DNA from 4 places in the Paenibacillus sp. FSL H3-0321 genome. Region 1 is predicted to be linked to each of the others. Evidence: riboswitches for the same ligand, from Rfam matches in the RefSeq annotation. Region 1 holds a riboswitch; each other region holds the start of a gene.
What was found. A riboswitch is a leader RNA that binds a small molecule or an ion and turns the genes downstream of it on or off. The one in region 1 is predicted to bind cyclic di-GMP.
Positions count from the first base shown of each region.

Region 2: another riboswitch for cyclic di-GMP. It lies ahead of MHI45_RS21360 (choice-of-anchor A family protein); the one in region 1 lies ahead of MHI45_RS22160 (transglutaminase-like domain-containing protein).
Region 3: another riboswitch for cyclic di-GMP. It lies ahead of MHI45_RS24195 (PA14 domain-containing protein); the one in region 1 lies ahead of MHI45_RS22160 (transglutaminase-like domain-containing protein).
Region 4: another riboswitch for cyclic di-GMP. It lies ahead of MHI45_RS16735 (flagellar assembly protein A); the one in region 1 lies ahead of MHI45_RS22160 (transglutaminase-like domain-containing protein).

Region 1 is NZ_JBBODH010000001.1:4,946,521-4,954,337, reverse strand. It holds rRNA gene MHI45_RS22165 (16S ribosomal RNA) at 1-808, opposite strand, end outside; gene MHI45_RS22160 (transglutaminase-like domain-containing protein) at 1,170-1,976, opposite strand; cyclic di-GMP riboswitch class I at 1,990-2,072, opposite strand; cyclic di-GMP riboswitch class I at 2,146-2,227, opposite strand; gene MHI45_RS22155 (class D sortase) at 2,349-2,954, opposite strand; gene MHI45_RS22150 (GtrA family protein) at 3,053-3,457, opposite strand; gene MHI45_RS22145 (glycosyltransferase family 2 protein) at 3,447-4,427, opposite strand; gene MHI45_RS22140 (phospholipid carrier-dependent glycosyltransferase) at 4,471-7,817, opposite strand, start outside.
Region 2 is NZ_JBBODH010000001.1:4,769,851-4,777,667, reverse strand. It holds gene MHI45_RS21365 (alpha/beta hydrolase) at 1-606, opposite strand, end outside; gene MHI45_RS21360 (choice-of-anchor A family protein) at 893-3,043, opposite strand; cyclic di-GMP riboswitch class I at 3,127-3,216, opposite strand; gene MHI45_RS21355 (hypothetical protein) at 3,839-4,252, shown strand; gene MHI45_RS21350 (ASCH domain-containing protein) at 4,589-5,011, opposite strand; gene MHI45_RS21345 (phosphatidylinositol kinase) at 5,401-5,688, shown strand; gene MHI45_RS21340 (hypothetical protein) at 5,935-6,366, shown strand; gene MHI45_RS21335 (hypothetical protein) at 6,751-7,575, shown strand; gene MHI45_RS21330 (hypothetical protein) at 7,695-7,817, shown strand, end outside.
Region 3 is NZ_JBBODH010000001.1:5,403,236-5,411,052, forward strand. It holds gene MHI45_RS24180 (UDP-glucose dehydrogenase family protein) at 1-1,326, shown strand, start outside; gene MHI45_RS24185 (hypothetical protein) at 1,349-1,618, opposite strand; gene MHI45_RS24190 (sugar phosphate nucleotidyltransferase) at 1,681-3,054, shown strand; cyclic di-GMP riboswitch class I at 3,192-3,272, shown strand; gene MHI45_RS24195 (PA14 domain-containing protein) at 3,285-5,693, shown strand; gene MHI45_RS24200 (glycosyl hydrolase) at 5,902-7,416, shown strand; gene MHI45_RS24205 (discoidin domain-containing protein) at 7,615-7,817, shown strand, end outside.
Region 4 is NZ_JBBODH010000001.1:3,789,256-3,797,072, reverse strand. It holds gene MHI45_RS16745 (DMT family transporter) at 1-824, shown strand, start outside; gene MHI45_RS16740 (flavin reductase family protein) at 840-1,442, shown strand; gene MHI45_RS16735 (flagellar assembly protein A) at 1,492-3,360, opposite strand; cyclic di-GMP riboswitch class I at 3,466-3,558, opposite strand; gene MHI45_RS16730 (FUSC family protein) at 3,828-4,934, opposite strand; gene MHI45_RS16725 (ABC transporter ATP-binding protein) at 5,247-6,353, shown strand; gene MHI45_RS16720 (ABC transporter permease) at 6,343-7,155, shown strand; gene MHI45_RS16715 (ABC transporter permease) at 7,145-7,817, shown strand, end outside.

The DNA.
Region 1 (7,817 bases):
CAGGGTATCTAATCCTGTTTGCTCCCCACGCTTTCGCGCCTCAGCGTCAGTTACAGCCCAGAAAGTCGCCTTCGCCACTGGTGTTCCTCCACATATCTACGCATTTCACCGCTACACGTGGAATTCCACTTTCCTCTTCTGTACTCAAGCCACCCAGTTTCCAGTGCGACCTCAGGTTGAGCCCAAGGTTTAAACACCAGACTTAAATAGCCGCCTGCGCGCGCTTTACGCCCAATAATTCCGGACAACGCTTGCCCCCTACGTATTACCGCGGCTGCTGGCACGTAGTTAGCCGGGGCTTTCTTCTCAGGTACCGTCACTCCGGTAGCAGTTACTCTACCGGACGTTCTTCCCTGGCAACAGAGCTTTACGATCCGAAAACCTTCATCACTCACGCGGCGTTGCTCCGTCAGGCTTTCGCCCATTGCGGAAGATTCCCTACTGCTGCCTCCCGTAGGAGTCTGGGCCGTGTCTCAGTCCCAGTGTGGCCGTTCACCCTCTCAGGTCGGCTACGCATCGTCGCCTTGGTGAGCCGTTACCCCACCAACTAGCTAATGCGCCGCAGGCCCATCTCCTTGTAGCAGATTGCTCCGCCTTTCATCCTTCGTCCATGTGAACAAAGGAATTATCCGGTATTAGCTACCGTTTCCGGTAGTTATCCCAGTCAAAGAGGTAGGTTGCCTACGTGTTACTCACCCGTCCGCCGCTAAGTTAATCCGGAGCAAGCTCCTTCATAACTCCGCTCGACTTGCATGTATTAGGCACGCCGCCAGCGTTCGTCCTGAGCCAGGATCAAACTCTCCAAATTGGTATTTAGAAAGAGCGATTGCTCAATTTGAAACATCTGACGAGAATTTACATTCTCTAATTTTGGATCTCACTTGCGTGATTTCCATACTCACTCGTTGTTCAGTTTTCAAAGATCAAGCTCGTTGTCAGTGTCGATTATCTCGTCACCAGCAACTCTTATAATATATCACGTTTGATTTAGAAACGCAAGCTTTTTTTTGAAACAACTTTTCAGCCATTCCTTATTTACTTGGGTGCGCTCTAACAACGCTTACCTATAATACCCCACATCAATATAAAAAAGCAACCCCTTAAACAAAAAAAGATAACCGGCTTAAATATTAAGCCGGTTATCTTAGAGTAATCATCATTCTACAGGATTAGTAGATCTTAGCTGCTGTATATTTGCTCGACGCTTTGGTGAAGCCTGTTTCTTTGTTCTTACCCAATCCGGCGTCTACTGTCGTATCGATCGTTACCCATTTGCCGTTAAGCAATACTTCATTCCAGGCATGATATACAGATACATAACTCGTATTGCCCATTACCAGCTTTGTCGGAATCCCTTCACTGCGGAGCATGGTGGCGAACAAAGATGCATAATCGTAGCAAATCCCTTTCTTACTAGCAAGTGTGTTGTCGTTGTTCGGGATATAATCCTGCGTAACATTAGCTGCTAAGGTGTAGTCGTACTTTACATTCGCCACGATGTAATTATAGATAGCTTGTACCTTTGCTTCATCAGTGGTCAGCCCTTGCGTGAGCTGCTTAGCTTTCAGTACTGCTTTATCGGAAGAATTCCATTTCACATTCTGTACGGAACTCAAATATACGGCATTGGTGTTGCTCATGCTCAGATCTACGGTTTCGGAAGAAAGTACTTTGTATTTGTTGCCGCTGGTGTTCTCTAAGACTGACACTTTATAAGCGCCATTCCCCTGCTGCAGTGGAAACGTTTCTGTAGATTTGGAGGCATATAAGTTATAAGAGTAGCTCTTATTGTCTTTGGTAATCATGAGCTTGATACGTTTGTCCTTGGGAACATCATAGGAAACTTGGACAACCCCTTGGCTCAATTGCGATGTATTTAACCAGCCTGACTCTACGCTGGAAGCGTTAGCTGTGCTTACTTGAACTGAAGTAACCAGGACGAACAAGGTCAAGAACATATAATAGAACTTCTTCATGGATAAAACCCCTTTCGGTAGCTGGCTGCCATCCATACCCGGGAAGGCCCTTTAGCTTTGCGTCCCTACCTTTCGATAGGTTTGCCGTTATCGTTTAAGCTTTATCTGTTCCTACTACTATTGGAATATACTAGATTCATCTTAAGAACAAACAAAAAAAGCCTCTTCATTCGGTAGCTGGCTGCCATCCTTACCGGGAAGGCCCTTTAGCTTTGCGTCCCTACCTTTCGATAGGTTTGCCGTTATCGTGTTTAGCTTTTATAGTTATATAGTATCATATTAATGCCTAGTTACAAGACCTAAATCACTAGATTTCTACTTAATTCATTTAAATTTTTATAATTTTCGCATTTTATGATCTGTTCTCTTACTTCAAACCGCTTTAGCGTGGATAATCAGTCGATGGGTCGGATTTACCAAAGGATCACATGTAATGAGGGTAAGGATCTTATCTTGTTTATTCCCGTTCAGTACAGACACATCGGTAGGCTCAACAATCGAGATATCGTAAACCTCGTATTTATACTCCTGATCGCTTGTCTTGACGGAAATGGTATCTCCGACCTTTACTTCGTTCAGTCTGTTGAATAATCTCCCTGCAGTCCTAGACCTGTGTGCAGCTATGGCAGCATTGCCTATTTCACCGATTGGAGCGGTTTCCTTCATATGGGCTGCGGCATGCTTCATGTTGGCTTTGGTCGCCCCTTCCAATATGGGCAATTTCAAATCGATTTTGTCGATTGTGATAATTCCGGTCACTTTGCCGCCGACCTCTATTTCCTGCTCTGCCGGTTCGGCAGCCTGCACTGGTTCATCCCCAGCTGATTCTTCTGCCAGCAGTGCAGTGACCTCGGCGTACTGTTTTTTCAGATCGAGCTCTGACGAAGGGGCCAGCTCACTATAAGCCTGTTCAGCCTCCTTCAGCAGCTTCTCTTGCTGCCGGTCGTTATACCATTCGCTCGCTTTTGGATACAGCATGACTAGAACTCCTGCAATTATGATCAAATAGGAAAACTTACGCATCAAATCCCCCCCCGATCTTTAAGATAAAGAAACTCCACGGCCCATCATCTGACTTAAAATACCCATTTACGGCTACCAAAGAAATTGATGATGACGGTGACGAACGTAACCAGCACTTTGGAAATCAGCACCTGAACTCCAAATTTGTCCGTTAGCAGATGCATCAGCAGCACTGATATCCCCAGTACAACCAGGTTCAGTATGATGAATCGGACTAATTGCATACGGTTAAAACTGTCCTTGCTAGCCTGACTCTTATCCTTAAAGGTCACCTTCTTGTTCCAAAAGAAACTGTTCGCTGTCCCTGCGCTATAAGAAATTATCTGTGCCGGGGTGTTCATCATACCCAGAGAATGCAGCAAGGTAAATACGGCGAAATCAATCAGCGTATTCAGTAAGCCTACAGCATTAAATTTTAAAAACTGGATAAATCCCGCATTCAGCTTCCTATCTGCCATAATCATTGTCCTCTTGCCGCTCCTCATGCTCCCCACCCCGGTAACCCTTGGTCTCACGCACGATATACAGCGGTCTATCCTTGGATTCATCATATATCCGTCCAATATATTCACCTATTACGCCAAGCAGCATCAGCACGATGCCGTTAAACAACAAATTGACGCCGACGATGGAAGCCCAGCCCGGAACCGTCCATGAGGTGAAAAAGATTCTCTGGAATAATACAAAGAACAGATACACAAAGCTGGAGAAGGAGAGAAAGAAGCCTACATATGAGGCTATTTTCAGCGGCTTATGTGAAAATGAGGTGATTCCGTCAACCGCAAACCGGATCATTTTCTTCAGCGGGTATTTGGTTTCACCTGCAAAACGTTCCTCCCGCACATATTCCACCATCGTCTGCCGGAAGCCGACCCAGCTCACCAAACCTCTGACATAGCGGTTTTTCTCTTTGAGACCGCGCAGCACATCGCATACTTTACGGTCGATGAGCCGGAAGTCGCCTGTATCGGTGGGAATCTCCACACTGGTCATGCTGCTGAGCAGACGGTAAAAGAGCTTGGCGGTCACTTTCTTGAAAATAGTCTCCCCATGCCGTTTCAGCCGTTTGGCGTAAACTACCTCATAGCCCTCTTTCCACTTGGCAATCATCTGCAAAATGACCTCGGGCGGATCTTGAAGATCCGCGTCAATCACCACAACAGCCTGGCCTTGCGCATAGTCCATTCCGGCCGTAATCGCGACCTGATGGCCGAAGTTACGGGAGAAGTCAATCAGCTTAACATGCTCGTCGCTGCTGCTGATTCCACTCATGATCTCAGCTGTGCGATCCCGGCTCCCGTCATTGACGAAGATCAGTTCATAGGTATCACCGCATTCGTCCATGACTTTCTTAAGCCGCTCATACGTATATTGAATAACTTCTTCCTCATTGTACATGGGGACAATAACACTGTATCTGGCTTTCACCTTTGTTCCTCCTAAAAGTTTTGTAGCACTACGCGCTCCCCTCCTAGAATACCCAGGAAGGGAACCAGCGCAGCACATCCGTCACATAATCTCTGTCTACCACCATTCCCGACAACACCGGATAGAACAGTACAAAAAGCAGTGCTGCGACAGCCACATACGCATACCGGATATACCTAGCTTCCCGATATTTGCTGTCCAGCAGCTTCATGATATATATAATAGCAAGAATCATGAACGGTACCATCGCAAAATAATGGTATAGGAACGTCTCACGCGGCACAAGCATCCAAGGGACATACTGCGAGAAAAAGCCGATCCAGATCATGTACATGCTTTTGTCTTTCCGTTTTATGGTAAGCCATACCGTAGCCAGCATCGCGAAGATCCCGGTCCACCAGATTAACGGATTGCCTATGGTGACTATGCTGCTCACCTTGCCTTCCGGCAATCCTTCGCCGCCGCTGAAGAACCATACCGGCCGTTTCATAAACGGCCATTCCCACCAGGAGGAAGCAAACGGATGCGTGGCGACAAGCTGGCTGTGGTAGTTATACATATTCTTTTGCGCATCGATCAAGCCTTTTACAGTAAACCCGTCGGCTGTTACGGACAGCGCAGGGATAAAGGACAGGCTATAGATAACGGCAGGAATAACTACAAAGAAAACAACACAGCTGGCCAGCGTAACGATGGTGTTCTTCCAAAAGGAACTATCTGCCGTCCGGCAGGCGTCCTTGAGCTCCTGATCACTTAATTTGCCTTCAGCCAGCACACGCCCAGCGGCCTTATGTTCCCTATAGCGTTCAAATAAGGCGAGCGCCAGCATAATGGCCAGCCCGGCTCCTCCATAGAGCACAATCCATTTGGAGGCGACGCCGATCCCGAAGAACACTCCGGACCAGAACAGCGGGACGAGTGTCTTGCGCAGCGGAACACGGTAGAAATTCATTGTGAAATACCGCTGCATGAAATAGAACATTAACATGATGAAGAATACGCCGTATACATCAATTGTAGAAATCCGGGTCTGCGTAAAATGCATGAAATCCAGTGCGAACAGTCCCGCGGCAAGGGCGGCGTAAATGCTCTTTTTGAACAAGCGCAGCGCCATGATATAGATTAGCGGCAGCATAGCGATTCCGAACAAAGTACCGATAATCCGCCAGCCGAACGGATTAACACCGAATACCTCCATGCCGATAGCAATCAGAAGCTTGCCGAGCGGCGGGTGGGTATTCTCATAAGGGACGATGCCATGCGTGTATTCATAAGCTGTCCGTGCATGGTAAATCTCATCAAAATAGGTGCTGTTCATGAAACCGGTATTTTCCGGTATGATTGACTGTTCGTCAAACAGGTTGGAGGGGACGCCTCTTTTTGGCGCTGCACCGGCATCCGGGGTGACACTTGTAACCGGAAGCGGAGTTTTTCCACCCCCCTGCTCGTAGAAGGCCATTTCATTTAAGGTAAAGCCCGGTGAAGTCACCGTAAGTTTCACGTATCTTGCCGCAACGTTCAGCGGCTGGCTTTTCCAGATGAATACATTGCCGACATCCTCATTCACATCGAGCGGACTGCTCCAGGCATCCGGCGTCTGGCTGAATTCCAGTTTGAATTTACCGGTCCCGACACCTCCAAATACGTTGACACGCTCCAACTGGCGGCTCTGGCCCAGATCGACATAAAAGCTTTCGCCGCTGGCGGCCGGTTCCCATAAGGTTTCGGGAGCTTTTGATGAGCCCAGGTGGTAAAGAGCCAGGGCTGCGTAGACGGCAGTAATAGCCAGCATCCAGATCCAGTCTTTACGCTGCAGTCTGAACCTGGATCTCTTACCCGGCTGCGGAAGCGGACGAAGCTCCTCGGCGAGTTTCATATCAGCTTCGTACTTCTCTGCCGGGGCAGAAGGCAGCGGAAGCAGCTTCGTTTCGTTACGGATATACAACGAATACCCAATGTACAGCATATATAACAACAAAGCGAGATTGGCAATCGACGTAACCAGAACAATTCCGTCCGAAGGCGGATTATTTCCGGCGTTCAGATGGGCAAGCGTGTAGCCTACATTAATGTATTGCGTCAGCGAAAATCCGAGAAACAGCGTCAGAAAACGGCGGTCCCGGCTTTCAATATAAGCGAACAGCGAGAGAATCAGAACCGGATACATGTAACGCTCATGCATTTTGGTTCCGAGTACAAACATAATGACAATCAGCACCATGCCGATGAAGAAAGATTTGGACAGCTCCTTGCGGTCCCGCTTGAAGGAATAATACGCCGCCACGGCTACTGCTGCCAGGATGCAGACATAACCCCAGACCCGGTACGTAATCCCAAGCCATGTAAAATCGAGCGGGGACCACATCGGGTCAGTCAGTGCATAGAGATTAAACGCATTAACCGTAGAATACGGATAGGAAGACAGCGTGCTCTTATACAGATCAATAAGCGCGCCTACCCCGCCGTTATTCCAGAAGAATGGTGCCGCCAGCAAGGCAAAGATCCCAAGTCCGTAAAGAGCGCCTACCGCAAGCTGCTTCCAGGCCCGGTGATGATAGAAGGCAAACAGCAGGACTGGTGTGAAGATAAGTGCCTGCGGTTTGATCAGCGTGGCCAAGGCAAAAAATATCGCTGCACGCACAAAGGCTTTATCGGAGGCCCCGGCAATGCTGAGCAGCAGGAACACTAAAAAGAACGAATCTGCCTGTCCCCAGGCAGCGGAATCCATCAGCACCGCCGGATTAAACAGGAAGAGCAGCGCTAAGCCGATTGCCATGCCTGATCCGAGCTTTTTGCGTCCGCCTTTGTAAATCAAATACCCCAGCACCAGATCGGAAAGGATCGCCGGCAGTTTAAAGAGCAGCGTTTCCCCGCCTGAGCCATGCGCCAGGCCGAACAAACCGCGGATCGAGGCTAACAGATACAATATATATAAATACCCTGGAGGATAGTCTGCAAAATAACCCTCCTCATAGAACTTGCCCGGACCCAAATCCACCATGCGCTGGCCCCAGGCTATAAAGGTATTCATGTCATTCTGATAGCCCTGCGCAGTCAGGCCAATCCAGACCCGCAGGATTAAAGCAGCTCCAACGATCAGATAAAGCCATCTTGTATAAATCACATCCGGCTGCTTCAGCAGTCTGTCGCTCTGGAAGGCTCTATTATATAGAAAAGCGAAGAACACACTGAATAACGCCGAGATCAGCAGCAGCTTGGCCGGTGATACCTTATGCGGTGTTTCCTCTGCCGGATTGTCTCCTCCCTGGGAGGCGGCGCCGCTATCCAGCGAAATGACGCCAGCTCCCTCGGGGGCGGCATCCAGCTGTTCTACAGCCAAATCATCGAAATAAGCTTTGCCCTGAATCAAATTGGCATATCCGCCAAGGG
Region 2 (7,817 bases), 180 kb from region 1:
TTTGACCGAACTATATCCGCAGTCGGCAACAACCGCCTTCACCTGCGGCGGAAGCTCTTCACCTGCGGTCATCATCACCGTTGCTCCGCCCATAGACACCCCATGCAGCACAATCTGCGCCTGCGGCCCATTCTCTTCAATGATGTATTCGATCCACTTTACATAATCCCGGCGTTCGGGCCAGCCAAACCCTATGTAATTGCCCGTGCTTTCACCATGTCCCCTGGCATCGGGAATCAGCACATTATAGCCCAGCTTTTCATAATAAATCTTGGCGTAAGCCCCCATATCCTTTGCTTTGCCGGAATAGCCGTGGGCAACGATTGCTGTACGTCCGGCTGCCCGCTCTGACGGCAGATAATAACCCCGCAGCTTCAGTCCATCCTCTGAGCTCATGTCGACATTCCGGAAGCTCTGCCGGGCGATCCACTCCGCCCCTTCTCCCCAGGATGCTCCGGCCACCGGCGGATCTACCTTCAGCGCGGATGAATTCGCCAAAAACTCCTTAGGCGCCCGATGTATCGCCACTCCATAGAAAAAGAAACCCGCATAGGTCAATCCTCCGGCAATGACAATAATAATCGCCAGTATAATTACACTCCACATGAATATTCTCACCTTTCCTTCTCGTAGCTGCGGGATACTCCAGTCACAATCATGCGGGCTCCGCAATGATTTCTGCATAGTATAACATGGTAGCCTCGCCTGCGAGAAATGTACATATAACAGATGGATTGAAATCTAAACGATTGTTGTATAATAACCCTCAAAACTTAGGAAACACCCTATAAAAAGGCCGCTTCCGGGATTTCCTCTCCCCTAAGCGGCCTTGGTTATATTTAGAACATGGCGTATAGACTACTATTGGCCCGAATGTGATTCAATGAAAGCCTCAGCGTTTTCGTCTGCTGGTTCTTGCCGTTCTGCTCAGCAGCAGACCTACTCCGGCAATAGCGAGACCAGTAATATAATAAGGTGCCGGGCTGGCTTCACCCGTCTGCGGCAGACTCTCGGCCGGATCCACTGGCCCTAGCGGAATTTCTTCATCAAGAACAATCTCTTCATCCGGTACCGGAGCAGGTACTGGATCAGTCGCTGGAGTAGTCTCCGGCGTTGGCTGCACAGGCGAAGGTGTGGTCACAGGGCCCAAAGGCAGCGGATCCTCATCAATCGTAATCTCCTGATCGTCATTCGTACCAATCACCGTTGGTGTCGGCGCTGGTGTCGGGTCTACCGTTGGCGTTACACTCGTCGGTGCTGGCGTTGGGTCTACCGTTGGCTCCGGTGTCGGTGTCGGTGTCGGTGTCGGCTCCGGTGTTGGCGTTGGTGTCGGTGTTGGTGTTGGCGTTGGTGTCGGCTCCGGCGTTGGTGTCGGTGTTGGTGTTGGCGTTGGTGTCGGCTCCGGCGTTGGTGTCGGTGTCGGTGTTGGCGTCGGCTCCGGCGTTGGTGTCGGTGTCGGTGTCGGCTCCGGCGTTGGTGTTGGCGTCGGTGTCGGCTCCGGCGTCGGTGTCGGTGTTGGTGTTGGCGTCGGTGTCGGCGTTGGCGTCGGCGTCGCCGTCGGCTCCGGCGTTGGTGTCGGCTCCGGCGTTGGTGTCGGTGTTGGTGTTGGTATCGGTGTAGCCGTTGGTGTTGGCGTTGGCGTCGGTGTCGGTGTTGGCGTCGCCGTCGGCTCCGGCGTTGGTGTCGGCTCCGGCGTTGGTGTCGGTGTTGGTGTCGGTGTTGGCGTTGGTGTTGGCGTTGGTGTCGGTGTCGGCTCCGGCGTTGGTGTCGGTGTTGGCGTTGGTGTCGGCTCCGGCGTTGGTGTCGGTGTTGGCGTTGGTGTTGGCGTTGGTGTTGGCGTTGGTGTCGGTGTCGGTGTCGGCTCCGGCGTTGGTGTCGGCGTTGGCGTCGGCTCCGGCGTTGGTGTCGGTGTCGGCTCCGGCGTCGGTGTTGGCGTCGCCGTTGGTGTTGGTGTTGGTGTTGGTGTTGGCGTCGCCGTTGGTGTTGGCGTCGCCGTTGGTGTTGGTGTCGCCGTTGGCGTCGGTGTTGGCGTCGGCTCCGGCGTTGGCGTCGGCTCCGGCGTTGGCGTCGGCTCCGGCGTTGGCGTCGGCTCCGGCGTTGGCGTCGCCGTTGGTGTTGGTGTTGGTGTCGGTGTCGCCGTTGGTGTTGGTGTTGGTGTCGGTGTTGGCGTCGGCGTTGGCGTCGGTGTCGGTGTTGGCCCGACTGGCGGCACCGTTCCCTCAAAGGTATGATGATGCATCTGAATATAACCGCTGAATCCTTTTGCAATAAGGGTACCATGCAGCTCAGCACGGCTGAATGCCACAAAGGCATGAGGAGCCAACATGGTGCCTTCAATGGTTGTGTTGCCATTTGCTACAGAAGAAGCTTCGTAGAAGTTGAACAACACATTGTGAGGTTTGCCGTTCCACATTTGAAAATCCGGAATGACGACCTTATTCCCGCTTACATTGATAATTACCGTGGCATTTCCTGCAATGTTGAACTGGAGACCGTTGGTAACTGCCAAATCCGCAGCAGTCAAATGAATGACATTAAAGGAATCCGGAGCGTTAATCGTTATTTTCCCACCATCTCTGACAAAGGGCTGTGTTTGTTTCAGAGCAGCGAGTTCACTCGAACGCTGAATCAAAAATTGCTCCTCAGCTTGAAAATCGATCGGATGACCCTGCCGCGTGCCTCCCTTAAGATCGGCTCCTGAACTTTTCATGCTGCCTCCATATACAGAGGTGCCATAAACTGTTCCATTTGAAAAGTCGATGTCTTTGCCGGCGATAAGCACATCTCCGCCTACAGCATCCTTGGATACGCCATATCCTTGAAGAGTAATGTTCCCTGCAGCAGCAAGCCGTCCGTGGATCTGGTCATTGCTTTGCGCGAAATCTCCAAAGATAAAGGCGTTGAAATTCCCGGCGACTCCCAGCACCGGTGTTGGGGTGTACGGCATGCTTGCCGCCGCCTCTGCATTGATCCCCGGATGAAGCATATTGCCGATGGTTAAAATCCCCGTCAGAATCAAAGCTAATGATTTTTTCTTCAACAATGATATATACCTCCTATGTAACTATTCTATGAATGCACAGATTGGCCCATAACAACAAAAAGACCGCCAAGAAGGGTTAGCTTCATGGCGGCCGGACGATCATGGCACCTTTAGAGTGCTGTAGATTCCTGACTTTGCGTCCCGCTCTTTCGAACGGTTTGCGATTATACATGAGAAGTTGGTAACAGTTGTTTTCTATGTAGTCTATGACTTTTGTTACTTTCGGACTAGAATCAGTCTATCTCTTCACCCCTCCGTTTGTCAATCTATTCCTTATTCTTTTGATAGATTCTCTGCAAAAGTCCTCAACCCCGCTTCACCTAAGGGTTTCGTTGTATTCACCGATCACATAAAACAAATTTTCAATATTAAAAATTAGTATATTCGAACCACTTTTCAACTTATGTCGAAACGGCAAAAAAACTGTCGCCAGCTCTTGGCAGCAGTTTTTGGTCATTGTCAATTTACACAAGTCAGCGGGCAACAGCCGGACTTAGAATTTGTATATTTTATAACAGCTGAACCCAGCCGATCATGGACATCCATAGTGGAACACTTAAAAACAACCCGAACAGCAACCCGCGGCGGAGACTTCCCTCATAATTCATCACAATTCTCCTTTTTAATGAGCTTTATTTTTCAATATTTATTATTTCAATTTTAATATAAAATAATTCTTATAATTATTTTGTGAATTATGTCACATTGTTTCAGCTGTTTAGAAATTCCATTGATTAATTTTTGAATAATCGGTTAAAATACGAATATACGTTCTTGTTAGAGGTGATTGAATTTATGCATAGAGCGGAGAGTAACGATAATACACTGGTCAAATCCTATATATTGCTTCCGCTGATTTTATCAGCCTTTGAACGGGATTCAGCCATTATGTCGACACAACTGCGGACCCCCGCCCCATACATGGATGTTCTCCGTACTGCTGCGAATGCGGCTACTGCCGATCTGAGGGATGTGCGCGCCGAAATGAGGAAACGCGGAGTTAAGGTCTATGAACAGCAGCGGCTCCAGGTCGGCATCGAGGCCAAATTTATATGCCGGGGATATCATGAACGGATGCTGCTGCTGGATGACGTCATCGCTGCACAAGCCGCTATCCATATGCGCAAATACCTGGGACTCGATATCTCCGGCTACCACAGCTATGAGGAACAGTACAAAATCAAATCCGGCCCTCAAGCAAGCCTATAGCCTTTGGTGCGTTGAAGAATAAAAACAGGCCTCGCCATGGGAGTCGGCAAGACCTGTAAAGTACCCGCTATAAATTACATTAAAACCTTCCAATAGCCCAATGTGCCGAAAATAACTACCAGCGCCACGGGATATAGAATTCTCCGGCTTACCTTATCCTTAAACGTAAGAAATAAACATAACATGCAAAGCCACGCAATAAGAAGACTGCCCATTTCCTATGCATACGCTCCTTCCTGAGCCCATTCATACCTGTATTCCACCGAACCGCCGGTACCGTCATAACATTTTCCGTCTATCCAATCAGACTTGCCGGTCTGAAATTCCATAAGCGCTTCACCGCTCCCATTGCGGAACAGGATGCTCCCAGAAGCCCAGCCGGCCCTTGGCCGGAATGTTGTCCTCCAGCGGAGTGACCCCCGTCAGTTCCCAGGCAAACCGGCCCTCCCTATAATCTCCAAAGATATATTCGCTGCCGTAGGGCCAGCCTTCTTCAGCCATACCAGCTGTAACTTCATAACAGTTTATCAGCGATCCTGTCGCTATAATCGCTCCGGCAGGCAAATTGTCCGCTGTAAAACCATGACGGGCGAGCACCGATTGGAAAGGCTCCCGTAAGCATACTGCCTTATCAATCTTCAAACCGGCATGAATGGCGATTTCACCCCGGTAAGCCGTTCTCCAGGAACGGGTCTCGAATGATTTTTCACCAAGAGCAATGAGCGTCGCCCAAGGCTGCCGTATAGTCAGGCATCGCATAACATCCTGCCCCCTCTCTGCAACAAAGGAAAGGCGCAGCCCACCGGGAATCCGGAAAACCGCGCCGCATATAGTTTTTTTAAGATGCTGGTGAAGGAAATTGCCCCCGGCTTAAGCATTATGAGCGTAACCCACACCTATCTGTAAGGTTCAATTAGGTTCTGTATATTCTTTGCGGCGCTTCACTACTCATTATAAGGTTCAATAAGGTTTTGTAAAGTTTCTCTCGACTGCTTTACTCTTCCTTTTGCCCTTAGGATTCCTCCACTATTGGAATAACTTAGCTTCTGCAAATCCAAACAATTATTAATGGGCATTCGCCGTCAACAATATAGGTTATAGTCCATAGACTGTTGTCAGGATGTATTTATCTGAGGAGGTATTATTTTATGGACGCAAATAATTATCAACAAGTCTCTTGGAGTTGCATGAATAAGTACGTTGGTGTAACTACTACAGATGGTCAGTCTCATGATGGGTTTATTGCCCATGTAGACCAGGATTTCGTTACTCTTGCTATTCCCACAAACGAGATGTTTCAGGGTATGCCTGCGCAAAACTCTACCTACAGACAATTCGGGTTCCATCCAGGTTTTTTCCCCAGACGCCGCTTTATCCAGAGACGGATCCCTTTTGGCGCCATTACTGCTTTGTTCTTACTCCCGTTTTTTATTTAATGACATGAGGGAGGGAATCCCCCTCCCTTCGCATATGCCAGCCCCTCAAAATAACTGCCGCTGTATAACCGCTATCCCCCGCTGTGCAATCTCTACATATAATCCCATAGTTCCCAATGAGACAAGCTAGTGAAGCATGTATTACAACTCTTGGCGGCTAGCTGTCTCTAAATGATTGCCTCCCTGCGGACGAACTCTTTGGAATAGCTGCATAGCATATCTCAAAAACTATGGGAGGCTTGATGTATGACACGTTTACTCGATGCACGGACTTCACAAAACGCTAGCATTGCCGGCAGCATGAATGGCGCAGGATTGACAGCAAACCAAAATGTATTAATTGGCCAGATTGGATTAACCACTGCCGGATCTCAGGGCCCTATTAGGGTACAGTTCAATGGCGTCGCAACTTTTTTTGTGTTTTCAGGAGGATTTATCACGTTAAACCTGTTTGTGGTTAGAGGGAGTGCAGCTACTGATCCCATAGTTGCTTCAAACCGGCTTCAATTAAATCCCGGTGCAACAACACCTACTAATTTGTTCCCGCTTTACTTAATAGGCTCTGACTACAATCCCGCTCCAGCAGATGAGATCATCTATTCCTTATTTGTGAACAGCACTGTAAACGTTAACCGTGTCGGACCTGAAAGTTTTAATGGGTGTGCTTATTCAGACTAGCGCTTAGCTCTTTATTCATCTGGTAATTGATATGTTTTTCGGAAAAAGTTATGCAAAGACGCTCTACTTACTGCACTAAATCCAGCGATCCAAAATGCAGTAAACGGATATTTTGGCTCTCCGCGTAATCAAAGATAAAAATCAATCCAGGTACCCACTGATCCAGAGCCTCTTGCTCTGGACCACTGGGTTAAAAACATGCCGGAATCAATCATTTTATCAAATACTATATTTTACATTATTGTAATCTAATTAATACATAAATTAACTTAATTACCCTGGAATAATATAGTAAAATGAGACGGAAACAAACAAATTTCACATTTTAGAAAGGAGACATTATTAGACTTAAAGAATAAATACACCAGAAAAAGGAGAATTATCGTGAAAAATATTAAAAAAACGCTGCTTTCATCCTCCCTCATTCTCTCACTAGTAATTTCCTCATCTCCATCTGTGTTTGCTTCTGAAAGTCAAGAAAATGAAATCCAAAATTATCAAGCAGAAGCACCAGCTACACCTCTTGCAGAAAACGATCTTAGTGAAGAAGATCTTTTCCACAAACAAGTTTTTGATCAAATTCAAGTAGAAGATGAGATGGCAAAAGAACTCTTCACTTCTCAAGAAGACCAGTTGTCCTTAGAGAATGAACAATTATTCAACGAACCTAACGAACTCAATTCCAAAGCTGCAACTCAATCACTTACTAAATCTTTTCTGAGAAGTCAGTGGAATTTGGGAGCAAGTATTTTAATAGCCGGCGGGTATTATTTGTCCGGAACATTTTTGCAACATTCTCTGGCCGATTCACCCAGTACTTTAATATATTATCACGGATCAAATCAAGCCAGTTCGATTCAGTATTCCTCTGAATTTCAAAAAGCATTGTTGCTATTTAGAAATAGTATTCCCAAGACCTCAGCTACATACTATTCACAAAATACTTCCTTTGCATTGAATGCAAACAGAGATCAATATCTTGCGCTGCATAATGTAAACGCTACATTCGCAGCACAAAAGTTATCATCAGGCGCATGGTCTATCATTGCGACCGTTCGTGACCGCTATAACTTTGAATATTGGAACTACAGTAGCGCTAATGGCCTGCCTGGCAGATTTGTTACAATAGTAAATAACTATGCAGCCGATAATCAAAGACTTGGAGTAGTAGTGCCATACGATATTTATTTCTACATCAATACCTATTAACCTATAAATCACTAGAGGTCAGAGAGATTCTGACCTCTAGTATACGAATGTTAGTTAACGCATATTGGTAAACTATATAAAGTAATATTTAATCATTCAGAATAAGCGGGGCATACAGGATGAAAAAAACATTGACTATTTTATTCATGATTTGTGTAGTAGCTCTAACTTCATCATGTACGATTGTAGAGGACGCAAGAGATAATAGAGAGCCTAACATTATAATTCTAACTGGTAACTAC
Region 3 (7,817 bases), 460 kb from region 1:
ATCGGTACCGGCTATGTCGGTCTTGTATCTGGCGTATGTTTTACACTTAACGGGAATCATGTCATCTGCGTCGATAAGGATGAGGAGAAAATCAATAAATTAAACCGGATGGAATCCCCCATCTATGAGCCGGGTATTGAGGCGCTGATCGAAATGAATCTCCGTGAGGGCAGATTGTCCTTTTCGGCGGATCTGCAGGAATCGGTGCGCCTTTCTGATATCGTCATCCTCGCTGTAGGAACGCCTTCCCTGCCGGGCGGCGAAGCGGATTTAACGTATATTGAGGGAGCAGCCACAGAAATTGCGCAAGCGATGGAAGGCTATAAAATCATCATGACCAAGTCGACCGTACCGGTTGGCACAAATGAGAAAATCCGCAATCTTATTGCTTCCCACACGAATCATCCCTTCGATATCGTCTCCGCTCCCGAATTCCTGCGTGAAGGCTCGGCGATCCGCGATACGCTTCATCCTGACCGGATTGTGATTGGTCTGGATAATCCGCTTTTGGAGCCAACGATGCGCCAGCTTCATCAAGGCTTCACTGAAAATATCTTCGTAACGGATATCCGCAGTGCGGAAATGATTAAATATGCATCGAACGCTTTCCTGGCAACCAAAATCTCCTTTATCAACGAAATCGCCAACATTTGTGAAAAAGTGGGAGCTGATGTAACCGAAGTGGCGGAAGGCATGGGGATGGACCGGAGAATCGGCTCAAGCTTCCTGCAGGCCGGAATCGGTTATGGAGGCTCCTGTTTCCCGAAAGATACCAATGCGCTGATCCAGATCGCCGGCAACGTGGACTATGAGTTCAAGCTGCTGAAATCGGTGGTTGAGGTGAATAAAGGGCAGCGGTTTATGATTATTTCCAAACTTCATGAGTCGCTCGGCAGCCTGCGCGGCGCGGTTATCGGAATTTGGGGGTTGGCCTTCAAGCCGAATACTGATGATGTACGCGAGGCACCTGCCCGTGAAATCGTCGAAGCGCTGGTAGCGGAGGGAGCTACAGTGAAGCTCTATGATCCGATTGCCGCCGATAACTTCAAAATGCAATACGATCATCCGCAGCTCCGCTGGTGCGGCCTGCCGGAAGAGGCGGCAGAAGGCAGCGATGCCGTATGCTTGCTAACCGACTGGAGCCAGTTCAAGGATATCGACCTGCATCGCTTGGCGGGCAGTATGCGCCGCCAGGTTCTGATCGATGGCCGCAACGTCTACTCCAAGGAGCAGATCGAAGGCACCGGCCTGGAGTACCATTCCGTCGGACGCCCGCAAATGGGCGGACTGAGCGGGTATTCGGCCAGCGTGGCCGGCGCGATCTAAGCCTCAAGCTTGCTCTACTCTACTAAAGCACTTCGCTCTTACCTGCCGCCAGCCAAGCGGCAATAGCCGGATCTTTAGCAGGGAGCTTCGCCTGCGGGTGAAGCGAATAGCTAGGCTGTTGGAATGGAACGGAGAGGAATTTTGGAACTGTAGGAGCGAATGCGTCCGCCTTTGTCTGCGGATTTCCACCGCGAACAGCGGTATAAATCAAGAAATCTGCAGACAACAGCGGCCGAAAGTCCAAACATTCCTTGCAGTGACTCTCATAACAGCTAAGTCTTATGCTTTTCACGTTTGAAGCAACCAATAACAATCCGATATTTTCGCGTCAACACATAATGAGGAGGGTTCCATATGAAACTGGTACTTCTATCAGGCGGTTCAGGAAAACGTCTCTGGCCTTTGTCCAACGATTCACGTTCGAAGCAATTTCTGAAGGTACTTGAGAGCCCGACGGGTGAGCCGGAATCCATGGTGCAACGGGTATGGCGGCAGCTGGAGGAAGCTAATATGTCGGGTTCGGCTTATCTGGCTACCGGCCGCAGTCAGGTGGAAATGATTCAAAGCCAGCTTGGCAGCGAGGTGCCTATCATCGTTGAGCCGGAACGCCGCGATACGTTTCCGGCGATTGCCCTGACAGCAGCCTACCTGTATTCCATGGAAGGCGTTTCGCCAAGCGAGACCGTGGCCATCCTGCCGGTCGATCCTTATGTGGAAGCCGCCTTCTTCGATACAGTAGTGCAGCTTGAGCAAACGATGCAGGAGAGCGGAGCGAACCTGGCGCTGATGGGTGTAGTACCCGAGCATGCTTCAGAAAAATACGGATATATCATTCCTACCAGCGCAGAGGCGGGAGCAAGCGGTTATCTGCAGGTAAGCCACTTCCAGGAGAAACCTGACCGTAAGCAGGCCGAGGAACTGATCAGCCGGAATGCCCTCTGGAACTGCGGCGTGTTTGCGTTCCGCTTGGGCTATCTGCTTGATATTCTGCAGCGCAAGGGATTGCCGCTGAACTACGAGGAACTGCAGAAGCAGTACAAACTGCTTGCTTCCATAAGCTTTGACTATGAAGTGGTGGAAAAAGAGGAGAAAATCGTAGTTCAGCCTTATGCCGGATTCTGGAAGGATCTGGGCACCTGGAACACGCTAACTGAAGAAATGAACAGCAATCATGTAGGCAAAGGGTTCGTGACGGCGGATTCCGAAGGCACATGCCTGATTAATGAGCTGGATATTCCGATTACGGTGATCGGCGCGAAGGATCTGATTATCGCTGCCAGCCCGGACGGGATTTTGGTTACCCATAAAGCGGAGAGTCCGAGAATCAAGGAAGTGCTGAAGTCTTTTGAACAAAGACCCATGTACGAAGAACGCCGCTGGGGCCATTATAAGGTCATAGATTATGTGAAATACGATGAGGGAAATGAAGTGCTGACCAAACGGATTTTTATCGAAGAGGGTAAAAATATCAGTTACCAGCTGCACCATAAACGCAGTGAAATCTGGACATTTGTCAGCGGTGAAGCAAGCATTGTGATTAATGAGAAGATGCATAATGTGAAGGCGGGAGATGTGGTGCGTATACCGGAAGGCACCAAACATGCGATTCTTGCGCTGACGGATGTAGAGTTTATCGAGGTACAGACCGGTTCGGAACTGGTAGAAGAGGATAACATCCGCATCACCTTGGATTGGGAAGATATAGCTTTGCAACAGTTTATCTCTTAGGCCTAAATAATCTATTTAACCAATTGTTGCAAATCCAAAACAGGCATTTAGAACCATTTATTAATTTATTTTTATTAATGCTCTAAATAAAAACTTCATAGGGACGATACTTACGGTAAGAGGGATTAATCCTTCCAAAACGACAAAGGCAAACCTAATCGAAAGATAGGGACGCAAAGCCATAGGGCCTTCGCAAGAGTGGCAGCCTGGCTACCGAAAGGAAGATGATTTTGAAAACTTACCGTAAGTCTCGTCTGCTGTCCACCTTGCTGTCTCTTGCCGTATTGTTAACCGCTGTGCCTTTAGGATTTGGGCTGTCGCCTTCAACCGCAGAAGCCTCATCAAGCACAGCAGTGCCGGTTAATCCGGACGCTTCAGCCGAAGCTGTCAAGCTGCTTAGTAACCTCTATTCCATTACCGGAAAAGGGATCATCTCTGGACAGCACGATTATTTGGAGAGCCCGGATGAATTCAGCAACAAGTTGAAGGGAACAAGCGGAGAATATGCTGCTCTTCACGGATATGAGCTTGGCGTAATTAGCGGCCAGTCGGAGAGTACGGCTGCATCGCAGCGCAAGAATGTGGTGAACAGCGCGATCAACTGGTACAAGAACGGCGGCATTGTCGCAATGACCTTTCATCAGAATCTGCCGGGGACGGCGTACCTCTGGTCCAATGTGCAGAAGCCGCTCACCCAAGCGGAATTTAACAGGTATGTAACGCCGGGCACGACAGAATACGCCAGCCTGATCACGGATCTGGATAAAGTGGCGGTGTCGCTCAAAAGCTTGCGGGATGCGGGCGTTCCTGTACTTTGGAGACCTTATCATGAAATGAACGGCAACTGGTTCTGGTGGGGGAAGAAAAGTAATTTTGCTGAACTGTGGAATATTATGTATGACCGTTTCGTGAACGTTCATCAATTAAACAATCTGTTGTGGGTATGGAACCCCAATGCACCGAATGCCTGGTCTGATCCTTATGCGCTGACCTATCCGGGCGCAAGCAAAGTGGATGTTCTTGCAGCAGATATATATGATAACGACTATATGAATAAGTACTATGACAGTTTGCTTAGTCTGGCTGCCGGTAAACCGATAGGTATTGGTGAGAACGGTGAGATGCCCAGCACGGCCAAACTGAAGCTCTCCCAGAAAAATTTCGTTTTCATGATGAACTGGGGAAAAATGCTCTATGAGAAAAATAGCACAACTACGATTAAGAGTTTCATGAATGATAGCTATACACTGACCCGGAATAAATATAAGAGTTGGAGTGCACCAGCCGCTGCGCCAACGGCAACACCGACGCCGACACCAACAGCAACGCCGACACCAACAGCAACGCCGACGCCGACACCAACGGCAACGCCAACACCGACACCAACGGCAACGCCAACGCCGACGCCGACACCAACGGCAACACCGACAGCGACACCAACACCAACGGCAACGCCAACACCGACGGCAACGGCAACGTCGAAGCCGACGGCAACGCCAACGCCTGACTCTAATGATTCAGTGGAAGCGCCTGTGTTGAGCGGACTTAAGGGAGAATACTTCAAAAACATGACGCTTTCCGGTACGCCGGCCTTGGTGCGCAATGATGCATTGCTTAACTTTAACTGGCGCCAGGGTTCGCCGGATCCTTCAATCGGTGTAGATTCCTTCTCTGTCCGCTGGACCGGTCAAATCAAGCCAACGTATAGTGAGATTTATCAGATTTTTACCACTTCGGATGACGGTATCCGCGTTTATATTAACGGTAAAGCTGTCATTGACAGCTGGATGAAACAGAGCGGAGCCGAGCGTACCGGGAGCATCGCTTTAACAGGCGGTCAGTTGTACGACATCAAGGTCGAGTATTACGAGAATGCCGGTGATGCGAATATCCGCTTAATGTGGCAAAGTCAAAGCCAAGCCAAAGGGACGGTTCCGGCCAGCGCATTGTTTGTGAATGCCGGGGCAGCTGCTGCCAGCCAGACAGAATTGGACAGTACACCCAGCCTGGTTGCAAAACCGGCTTTAGCGACGACAGCAGCACCAGCCGCAACGGCAACAGCAACGCCTGCGCTGACAGCAACACCAGCACCGGTGCCAACAGCAACACCGACATCTGCGCCAACACCGGCGCCAGCACCAACACCTGCACCAACACCAACACCGGTACCGACGCCGGCACCAACACCGACAGCAGCACCTGCTGAGAATGGGCTAAAGGCAGAATATTTCAATAATATGCTGCTGTCAGGCACTCCGGCACTTGTACGTAACGACGCCATTCTTGATTTCAATTGGCGTCTAGGCACCCCGGATGCTGCAATCGGCATCGATTTCTTCTCCGTACGCTGGAGCGGCAAGATTAAGCCGCTCTACAGTGAAACGTACACAATCTATACTACTTCAGATGACGGCATCCGCGTTTGGGTCAATGACAGTCTTGTGATTGACAGCTGGATGAAACAGAGTGGAACCGAACGCATGGGAAGCATCAGCCTGAATGCCGGGCAGCTATATGATATTAAAGTGGAGTATTACGAGAATCAAGGGGATGCCAGAGCGCGTCTAATGTGGGAAAGCCCAAGCCAAGTGAAGGGTACTGTTCCTGCGAGCGCCCTGTTTCTTCCTTCCGCTTCCTAAGCAGAGCGACTGGTTAGCTTCTGTATTCACCGGCGGGTGCTGGTTAAGACGTTACAATTATAATTCCTAAAGTCCACTCTTAGTGGCCCTGCTTATCAGCAGGGCTACTAAGCTATAGCCCCCATTTGGCCTCGGGATGTATGAACCTGCATAGGGAACTCATCCTGTGTGCCGTGGCGGCATTTCGCTGGAGAAAGGAGATTACGATTTGAACACTTACCGCAAGTACCGCCTGTTTAATACGATTTTACCTCTTATATTAATATTTTCCCTGCTGCCCTGGTCAGAAGCGAGGAGTCTTCCGGTTCCCCGGACGATAGTTACACCTGCTGCTGCCATCACTCCCATCAATCCCTCAGCTTCGGAGGAGGCTGCCGATCTGCTCAGCTATCTGGTTGATCTTGGAGGCAAGGGAATGATATCCGGGCAGCATGACTATTTGGAGACCCCGGATGAATTCAACAATAAGCTGAAGCATGCAAGCGGACAATATGCCGTATTGCATGGTTATGAGCTGGGAGCGATTAACAACCAGCCGGAGGGCACCATCGTGAAGCAGCGCCAGAATGTCGTGAAGAGTGCGATCAAATGGCACCAGGGCGGCGGAATTGTGGCGATGACCTTCCATCAGAATTTGCCGGGTACCTCCCCGGATTGGGCTAATGTGCATATGAGCCTGAGCCAAGAGGATTTTGATGCTTATGTTACGCCGGGCACCCCGCAGTATAAGAACCTGATCGCTGAGCTTGATGAGGTAGCCGAATATTTGGGAGACCTGCGCGATGCGGGAGTGCCTGTGTTATGGCGCCCTTATCATGAAATGAACGGGAACTGGTTCTGGTGGGGGCAGAAGGACAACTTCACCGAACTTTGGGATATTATGTATAACCGTCTGGCGAATGTGCACAAGCTGGATAATCTCCTGTGGGTATGGAATCCGAATGCGCCTAATGAGTGGTCGGATGGCTATGAGCCATATTATCCGGGTGCCGGGAAGGTTGACGTTCTGGCGGCGGATATTTATAACAATGACTATAGACAGTCTTATTATGAGAAGCTGCTGAAGCTGGCCGACGGCAAGCCGATCGGGATCGGTGAAAGCGGAGAACTGCCAGACCCGCTCATATTGTCCCGAACGCAGAGTAAATGGGTATATACCATGACATGGGGAAAAATGCTGACCGAGAAAAATAACCTCGAGCAGATTAAGAACTTTATGAGCGATGATTATACCGTGTCGCGGGATGATTATAAATTAATGCTGGTCGGTAAAAACAATAACCCGGCCCCGGTATCCCGAACCGGATTGACGGGAGAATATTTCAATAATATGGATCTGTCGGGCAAAGCCGTCCTGGTCCGCAACGACAATAAGATCGACTTCAACTGGCATGGAGATTCACCGTCTTCAGGAATTGGCAAGGATGCTTTCTCGGTGCGCTGGAGCGGCAAAATCAAGCCGGTTTACAATGAGAAATATAATTTCATAGCCTCCTCGGATGACGGGGTACGTGTATGGATCGACGGCAAACTGATCATCGACAGCTGGAAGAAGCAAAGCGGTGTCAGCCGTGAGGGAAGCATAGTCCTGGAAGCGGGAAGCTCGTACGACATCAAGGTTGAATATTACGAGAACAGTGGAGATGCCAGTATTCGCCTTATGTGGAAGAGCCCAAGCCAGAAGCAGGCGGTTATTCCCAAAGGCGCGTTGACTTCCAAATAATGAAATGAAAGCAATAAGTCATTGTGAGGCAGGCACCCCGGAAGAAAGCGAGGACAAGGAATGAGGACTAGAACTAAGAAGAACAAGAATAAACCTCTACATCTACTGTTAAAATTCGCAGCTTTAACCCTCTTGTTTCTATTGTCTGTTTCTATCTTCGGAGATGACGGGACGAAGAGGGCCGAGGTGGAGGTTGACATGTCCAAATTGTCCGCAGCCAAAGATGCAGGACCCGCATTGCCGGACGGAACTGTGCTGTGGCAACTGGGCAAGCACGACGGAACAGCCGGTGAATTTGCGGCTGCCGGCTCTTCGGCCGCTAAGGAGGCATTTAAGGTTGCCTCCGTTTCGGCCAAGACTGCGGAGCTCCAAAGTGTGCCCTCCGGTCTTAGAGGCGACAC
Region 4 (7,817 bases), 1.2 Mb from region 1:
CGCTGTCCAAGATTGCTCTAGCCTACGCTCCGCCCTTGTTGTTTGCCGGAATCCGTACGGTTATTGCCGGGGTGATCCTCATTGTTGCTGCGCTTCCTAAAAGGAAGGCCCTTCATTTCAGCAAGCTTTGGCCGGTCTATCTGACTTCGGCCTTTCTCAGCATCGTTTTCTATTACGGGTTCCAGACGATCGGCCTGCAGTATATGCCCTCAGGGCTGTTCTCGGCCATCGTCTTTCTGCAGCCTGTGCTGCTCGGTATCTTTGCCTGGATCTGGCTGGGTGAGCGTATGTATGGAATGAAGATGTTCGGCTTGCTGCTTGGTTTTCTCGGGGTAGCTGCGCTCAGCATTGGCGGCTTTACCGGAAGCATCTCCGCCTTGGGCGTAGGGCTTGCCCTGGCCAGCGCGCTAAGCTGGGCCTTGGCGACGGTGTATACGAAACGAAATGCGGTGCGGGTAGATATGCTGTGGATGACGGCAATGCAGATCATGATTGGGGGTGTCATTTTGCTGGCTGCCGGTTCGGCTGTGGAGAGCTGGTCCGATATTACGTGGAACAGCGCCTTTATCGTGAACACATTGTTCATTTCGGTGTTCGTCATTGCGCTGGGTTGGATGGTTTATTTCAAGCTGATCAATGAAGGAGAGGCCAGCAAGGTCGGTTCATTCACCTTCCTGATTCCGCTGATCTCAATCGGGTCAAGTGTAGTATTATTAAATGAGCGCATTACGCTGAATCTGGTAGTGGGTATGCTGCTGATCGTAAGCAGCATTATTCTGGTGAATGTTAAGATAGGCCGGGCCGCACGGCGGCTGACAAGTTAAGACAGGGGGATAATCATGTATATTCAGACGGATGGACAAACAGCACATGATAATTATAAGCTGCTGATCGGCAGCATTGTGCCCAGGCCGATTGCCTTTGTAACCTCGGTGGATGAAGCGGGGATCGTGAATGCCGCCCCGTTCAGCTTTTTTAATATTGTAAATGATGATCCGCCTATGGTCATGTTCTCCTGTGTCCGCAAAGCAGACGGAGAAATGAAGCATACGCCGCGCAATATAGCCGCGAATAAGGAATTTGTGGTCCATATCGTCGATGAGGATAATATCGCTGCAGTCAACCATACCTCAATCAATGCACCCGGCGGAATCAGCGAACTTGAGCTGGCCGGGCTGACGGCGGTACCCGGACAAGCTGTCAAGGTCCCGCGCGTACAGGAATGCAAGATTGCGATGGAATGCCGGCTGGTGCAGCTTGTGGAGCTCGGGCATTGCGATATGGTTATCGGCGAAGTTCTAGGTTTTCATGTAGAGGATGAGCTGATTCATAACGGCCGAATTGATGTCGGCAAGCTGAAGCCGGTCAGCCGTCTGGCCGGCGCGTCTTATGCAGCAATTGGCCGGACGTTCGAGCTGGACAGACCTCAGTATGAACCTTGATTAGGCTGGGTATTAGCAGCTAGATCAGATATTTTGGGGTAGAGGAAGGCTAATGCGCCTGATTTCTTAACCGCAGGCTTTGGGCAGTGAAGACAAGTTCTTCATCTGTCCCGTCGATCTTGGCGGTGTATTCTCCAATCGTCACTTCGCTGTTGCAGATTTTGCGGACTGTAATATTATTGCCGGCGGTAAGCACCGATTTCTCGGAGGACTGCTTCCCTACAGTCTGTGCGCTGATGGAGCCTGCCGCCTCGACTGAGGAGTCCGTGCACTCCGCTTCGTTCATTACGAAACGGACATCGCCGGAAGAGAACAGCTGGCTGTGCAGAATCCCCTCCTTATGAACATGGAGATCTCCGCCGGATTTAATAATGCTATGCTGTGACGAGGCAATGTCGATCCGTGTATTCTCCTCCTGCATCCCGGATATGGCGTCATGCAAATCCTGCAACAGCCTCAGAAAGGTGCTTAGAACAGCATCCGTGAAGAAATCGGTGAACTGCCCCGGGTGCAGGAATACCTCCAGCATATGTCTTAATTGCCCGGTGTCGATAGGATAATCGGGATTCATCCCGGCAATAACATTCTGAAGATCAGTGATCAGGCCGGGGAGATGGTCATATTTGCTTTCCAGCAGCAGCATAACCACCAGACCGTATTTTACGGTTTGCTGGCGTGATTGGACGGTATTCGCCAACTGCTGCGACGCTTTTCTCAGACTGGTCATTTCCTTCATCAAGAGAGCGGAGTACATGCAGAGGCGGTTATGTCTCGCTCCATAATGACCGGAGTACAATTGGCTGCTGACAACCTTGCCCTGGACAAAAATGCTTCCTGTAGCAGTGATTGTCGCATGTGTAACGTCGCCGTATATGTATACATTTCCCAACGCCTCAAGGATGGTCTGGTTTCCGATATCATTGGTGGCGACCACATCACCCGGGAACATCATTTTGGCGGCGTCGGGGTTCGTGTCCCCGGGAACAAGATATGTCTGGGGGAAATCAAAAACCTTGCGGTTCAGACCGCATCCCGTTAAGCGGGGCCTTCCCTGGCGGAGGGAGACGATCCCGCCGTCCGCCAGCAGGGTTGTACATTCTTTAGTGACCAGCTGAATGTCTTGCGGTGGCGGGGAGGGAATAATTCCGCCATACACGTCGATGCCGGGCACTCCCTCTTCCGCAGGCAGCTTACGGGCAATGACCTCTCCCTTCTGGACAAAGGGAACCCTTGGATGGTTCAGGAAATCTGCAGGATCGGCAGTCCGAATGAATTCATATTCCCTGTCCTCAGCAAATAACAGCTCCAGCCGGGCATTCTTGCCGGGAATAGGGGCTTTACCCTCTGCGATGCAGACCGGGAGATAGGTAGGGTTGTTCAGCTCTGCATAAAGAGCCGGAATGTTGAGATCGCGCATAATGGAGCTTTTCTTGAAGCCGGCGATAATCTGGTCCACCGTAAGGGTGGACAGCAGCAGGCCGCAATTCGGTTCCGCCCGGACTGTGACATCTGCTGCAGCCGGGGAGCTAGCGAGCTTCCAGGCGTACTTTTCTGCACGGTAGAGCGTGAAGTAGACCTTCAGTTTATCTTCGGATACGGTGATCTGATACTGCGGCTTCTCGCAAATTTCCCAGGTGATACGGTCTGTGGGGGTTACTTCCGTAGGATCTGTCACCGTCTTCCGGTTAATATTCAACACCACAGGGTGAACGGAAGAAATGACAGCGGGTTTGCCGCCTGGCAGAGGAGGAGTAATGAATATTTGGTTGTTCTGTACGATAATACGTCCGTTCTTTTCCTCATCTCCCCCACGGAGCGGCTTAGCCTGCACAGCGGGCAGAGCCGGAAGATCGGGGTTCCCGATTGGCGTTGTGGTATGAAATACATGCCTGAATTTCTCGATGATATGCTGTGGCATTACTCTAACCTCGCTTCTTCGTATAATCAATGGTATCTGTACAGAAAAGAGCATCATGGACTATGATAGATTGTTTTAATCTACCAGTACCCAAGTCACATCTCAATTGGCAGCCTGGCGACCATGAATGGATAGTCTCACATTCTTAGGCCCATCGCTTTGCGTCCTGCCCTTTCGGGAAGTTTGCCTTTAAAAAAATAGATCAATGATATACATTCAGCATGAGGTCATTTAATCGACTCAAATCGACAGGGAATGTTCAATACTGGAGTGGTTGCCAAAATAAATCTACAAACAAGCTTAATTCTAGTACTTTAGTATTAATTTTTCAACTTATTAATAATAAATCTCTCTGGTATCCCTTTAAAAGGGACGGCTTTGAGTTCAAGCGATATTACAAGCAAAAACGACCCTGCCTTTTTCTCAAAGGACAGGGTCGTTTCTGCGAAAAAAGGACGCTCCCAAGCTTAAAGCTTGTGGGAGAGCCCTCTTTTGACAAGGTGCACGGCGCGTGCGCTTCCGGCCCGGACGGAGACTGGTGCCGGTATAATAATCGTGGCTGCATAATCGGCCCGTTCAATTTCCTCCAGCACCCGGTTAAGATGGGAGAAGACGGCTCCGAGATCACGGACTGCTGTCAATGAGCATTGACCCTGCAGCTCGGAGAACCAGGCGAACTGCAGATCCCGGGCGCGGCGCAGCGCTTCGGGGAGCGAACGGGTGCATTCGGCATCGGACAAAGTCTTGGTTCCATACAGGGCGATGCAGTCTGCGGTTGCCGTTACGACCTCTGTCATCCAGTCAGCTGCGGCATAATGTGCAGGCAGGAGGGAAATCTCCTCGGCGATCTCCTTGACGTAGCGGTGAACCTTTTGCAGATGAGAGGTTGCCTGTGTCAATGACCGCAACCCGCTGCGGCATTGATAATGGGATAACGTATAGTGCAGCTCTTTCTGCTGCTTGTCGCTCTTCGCCAGCAGTTGTCCGGAACGCACCAGCCTCTCCGGAGCCTGCTTAGAACTGCTGCTCTCTGCGGCGAGTCCGGTCAAGGCATCGGCCAGCAGCAGGGTTCCTTCCAGTGCCAGGCGTTTAACCTTGACGAACCCCCCCGGGGGAACGATAATCATATTTATTATTAAGGCAATCAGCACGCCGATTAAGGTCTCCGCGACTCTCCACACGATATAAGGGTCCTGATAAAAGGTCAATGCCAGCACGGAGGTCACACCGACCTGGGAAACGGCTTGAATGTTAATCCGGCAGGCGGTGGCCACACCGATGCCGATCAGCAGCATCAGCAGAATAGACAGTGCCCCCACGTCGAAGAAATGGCCCACGAGCAGGCTGACAATTCCACCGAGCACAACGCCCATCAGACGGTAAATCCCTTTTTCCAGCGAAGCCTTGACGCTTCCTTGGGTGATAAGAATTGCGGCAAGCGGTGCAAAGTATAAATAACTGTCGCCGTGCAGGCTGTGAACCGCAAGCCAGGAGAGTGAAGCAGCAATCGTAACGCGTATCATATATAGAGATAATCCGAATTTTTCAAGGCGGTCCTGTAACCCCTCGTTCATGTTAGTCATCTTCTTTCACATCAATAAGAGAACATTTTTAGGTTTTCAGCAATTTTCATTATAGCACTCAAAAACAACAATAACGGGGTACAGTTTTTACGAACTTGTTAAGTTTCTGCGCTGCATTTAACATTGTAAGCTATCGCATATATTGCATTAATCCTATATGCTATATATATTGAAGTGTGTCGAAGGAAGGGAGGAATTGTCGCTTATCAGCGCTGAGCATGCCACTTTAGATTGTTCCCTGCGAGAAGCGGGTAAAATAGGTTGTACTACATAAGGTAAGGGAGGTCGTTAGCCATAACTACCCTGGAAGGCACTATTATTTCTTTTGACCAGGTTACCAAACAATACGACGATGAAGAAGCCGTGTTAAAAGGAGTCAGCTTCGAGATCGAACGCGGCAAATTCTATACACTGCTGGGACCCTCGGGCTGCGGAAAGACGACAATCCTCCGTCTGATCGCCGGGTTCGCTGAACCAACGGGTGGTTCCATTTATTTGAACGGCAAAATCATCAACCACATTCCCGCCAACGAACGGCAGGTCAATACGGTATTTCAGGACTATGCCTTGTTTCCGCACCTGAACGTATTTGAGAATGTGGCCTTTGGACTGCGGATCAAGAAGCTTAAGAAAGAGGTCATCACGCAAAAGGTGCAGGAAGCGCTGCGCTTCGTCAACCTTGTAGGCTACGATCAGCGGGCCATTAATGAAATGTCCGGCGGACAGAGGCAGCGTGTAGCGATTGCCCGGGCCATCGTCAATGAACCGCAGGTGCTGCTGCTCGACGAGCCTCTTTCGGCACTTGATCTTAAGCTGCGCACGGAAATGCAGTACATTCTGCGGGAAATGCAGCAGCGGCTGGGCATCACCTTTATCTTCGTTACCCATGACCAGGAGGAAGCGCTGGCCATGTCCGACTGGATTTTTGTCATGAACGGCGGACGCATTGAGCAGAGCGGAACGCCTAACGATATTTATGATGAGCCGATCAACCGCTTCGTGGCTGATTTCATCGGCGAGTCGAACATTGTGCCCGGTGTGATGATTGAGGATTATATCGTTGAATTTAACGGCCACCGCTTTGAATGTGTGGATGCGGGGCTGAAGCCGAATGAAGCGGTGGAGATCGTGATCCGTCCGGAGGATCTGGAGATTGCTGCCGTTGAACAAGGCAAACTGCGCGTCCGCGTGGATTCCCAGCTGTTCCGCGGCGTACATTACGAGATCAGCTGCTACGACGGGTCCGGCCACGAATGGCTGGTTCATTCCACGCGCAAGGCGGAGGTCGGCAGCGAGATCGGGCTGTATTTCGATCCGGAAGCGATTCATGTTATGCGTTTCGGGGAAACGGAGGAAGAATTCGACAGACGTCTGGAAGCTTACGCCGAGGTGGAGAACCATGAAGAGTAAGGGCCGCTCGTATTTCCTCATCCCTTATTACTTATGGATCGCCCTGTTCGTCATAGCGCCGGTGCTGCTGGTTGTCTACTACTCCCTGTTTGATCTGGACGGGCATCTTACACTGGACAACTACGTGAACTTCTTTACACCGGTATATATGAAAATGATGCTCAACTCCTTCTGGTACGCGATCCTGATTACGCTGTTCTCGCTGCTGGTGGCTTATCCGGCGGCGTATCTGCTGACCCGGACGAAGCATAAGCAGCTGTGGCTGCTGCTGATTATCCTGCCGACATGGATTAATCTGCTGCTGAAGACGTATGCCTTTATCGGTATCTTTGGGACCTTCGGGCCGGTCAACAATGTCTTTGACGTGCTGGGCATTGGAGAGCAGCAAATCCTCTTTACGGGTTTCAGCTTTGTCTTTGTCTCGGTATATATCTTTATCCCGTTCATGATCCTGCCGATCTTCAGCGCTCTGGACGAGCTGAACCTGTCCCTTGTAGATGCGGCCCGCGATCTGGGTGCCTCCGGGTGGACGACGTTCCGGCGGGTCATTTTCCCGCTGACCATCTCCGGCGTGCGCTCCGGCTGCATGGCGGTATTTATTCCGGCGCTGTCGCTGTTTATGATTACCCGCCTTATCGCCGGCAACCGGGTCATTACGCTGGGCACCGCCATTGAGCAGCATTTTCTGGTCACTCAGGACTGGGGAATGGGCTCTACAGTTGCCGTCTTCCTGATTGTTATCATGGCGCTGTTCATGATTCTGTCGGGCAGCTCGCGGAAAGGGGTGCGGCATGAGAAGTAATAAGAATGGGATTTCAAATCTGTACCTGGTGCTGGTCTTTGCCGTGCTGTACGCACCTATCTTCTACCTGATGTACTATTCCTTCAACAGCGGCGGGACGATGCATGGCTTCGAAGGCTTTACGCTGGATTATTACCGTGAGGTTGTGCAGGATACGCGGCTGATGATTATTATGATTAACACGTTGGTGATCGCCTTGCTGTCTTCGGCGATTGCTACGCTGATTGCGATCATCGGGGCGCTGGCCATTCAGCGCATCCGCAGCCGGAGGGCTAAGAATACACTGCTCTCACTGAACAATGTGCTGATTGTCAGCCCCGATGTCATTATCGGTGCGTCTTTCCTGATCCTGTTCACGATTGCCGGGATCAAGCTCGGCTTCGTGTCGGTCCTGCTCTCGCATGTCGCATTCAGCGTGCCGATTGCCGTGCTGATGATCCTGCCGCATTTGCAGGACATGAGCCCGACGCTGACCGATGCTGCGCGTGATCTCGGGGCCAGCCGCCGCGATGTGCTGACCAAGGTGATTCTGCCGATTATTAAACCCGGGATCTTCAGCGGCTTCTTTATGGCCCTTACCTATTCACTGGATGATTTCGCGGTGACATTCTTCGTGACAGGCAACGGGTATTCGACGCTTTCGGTGGAAATCTATTCCCGCG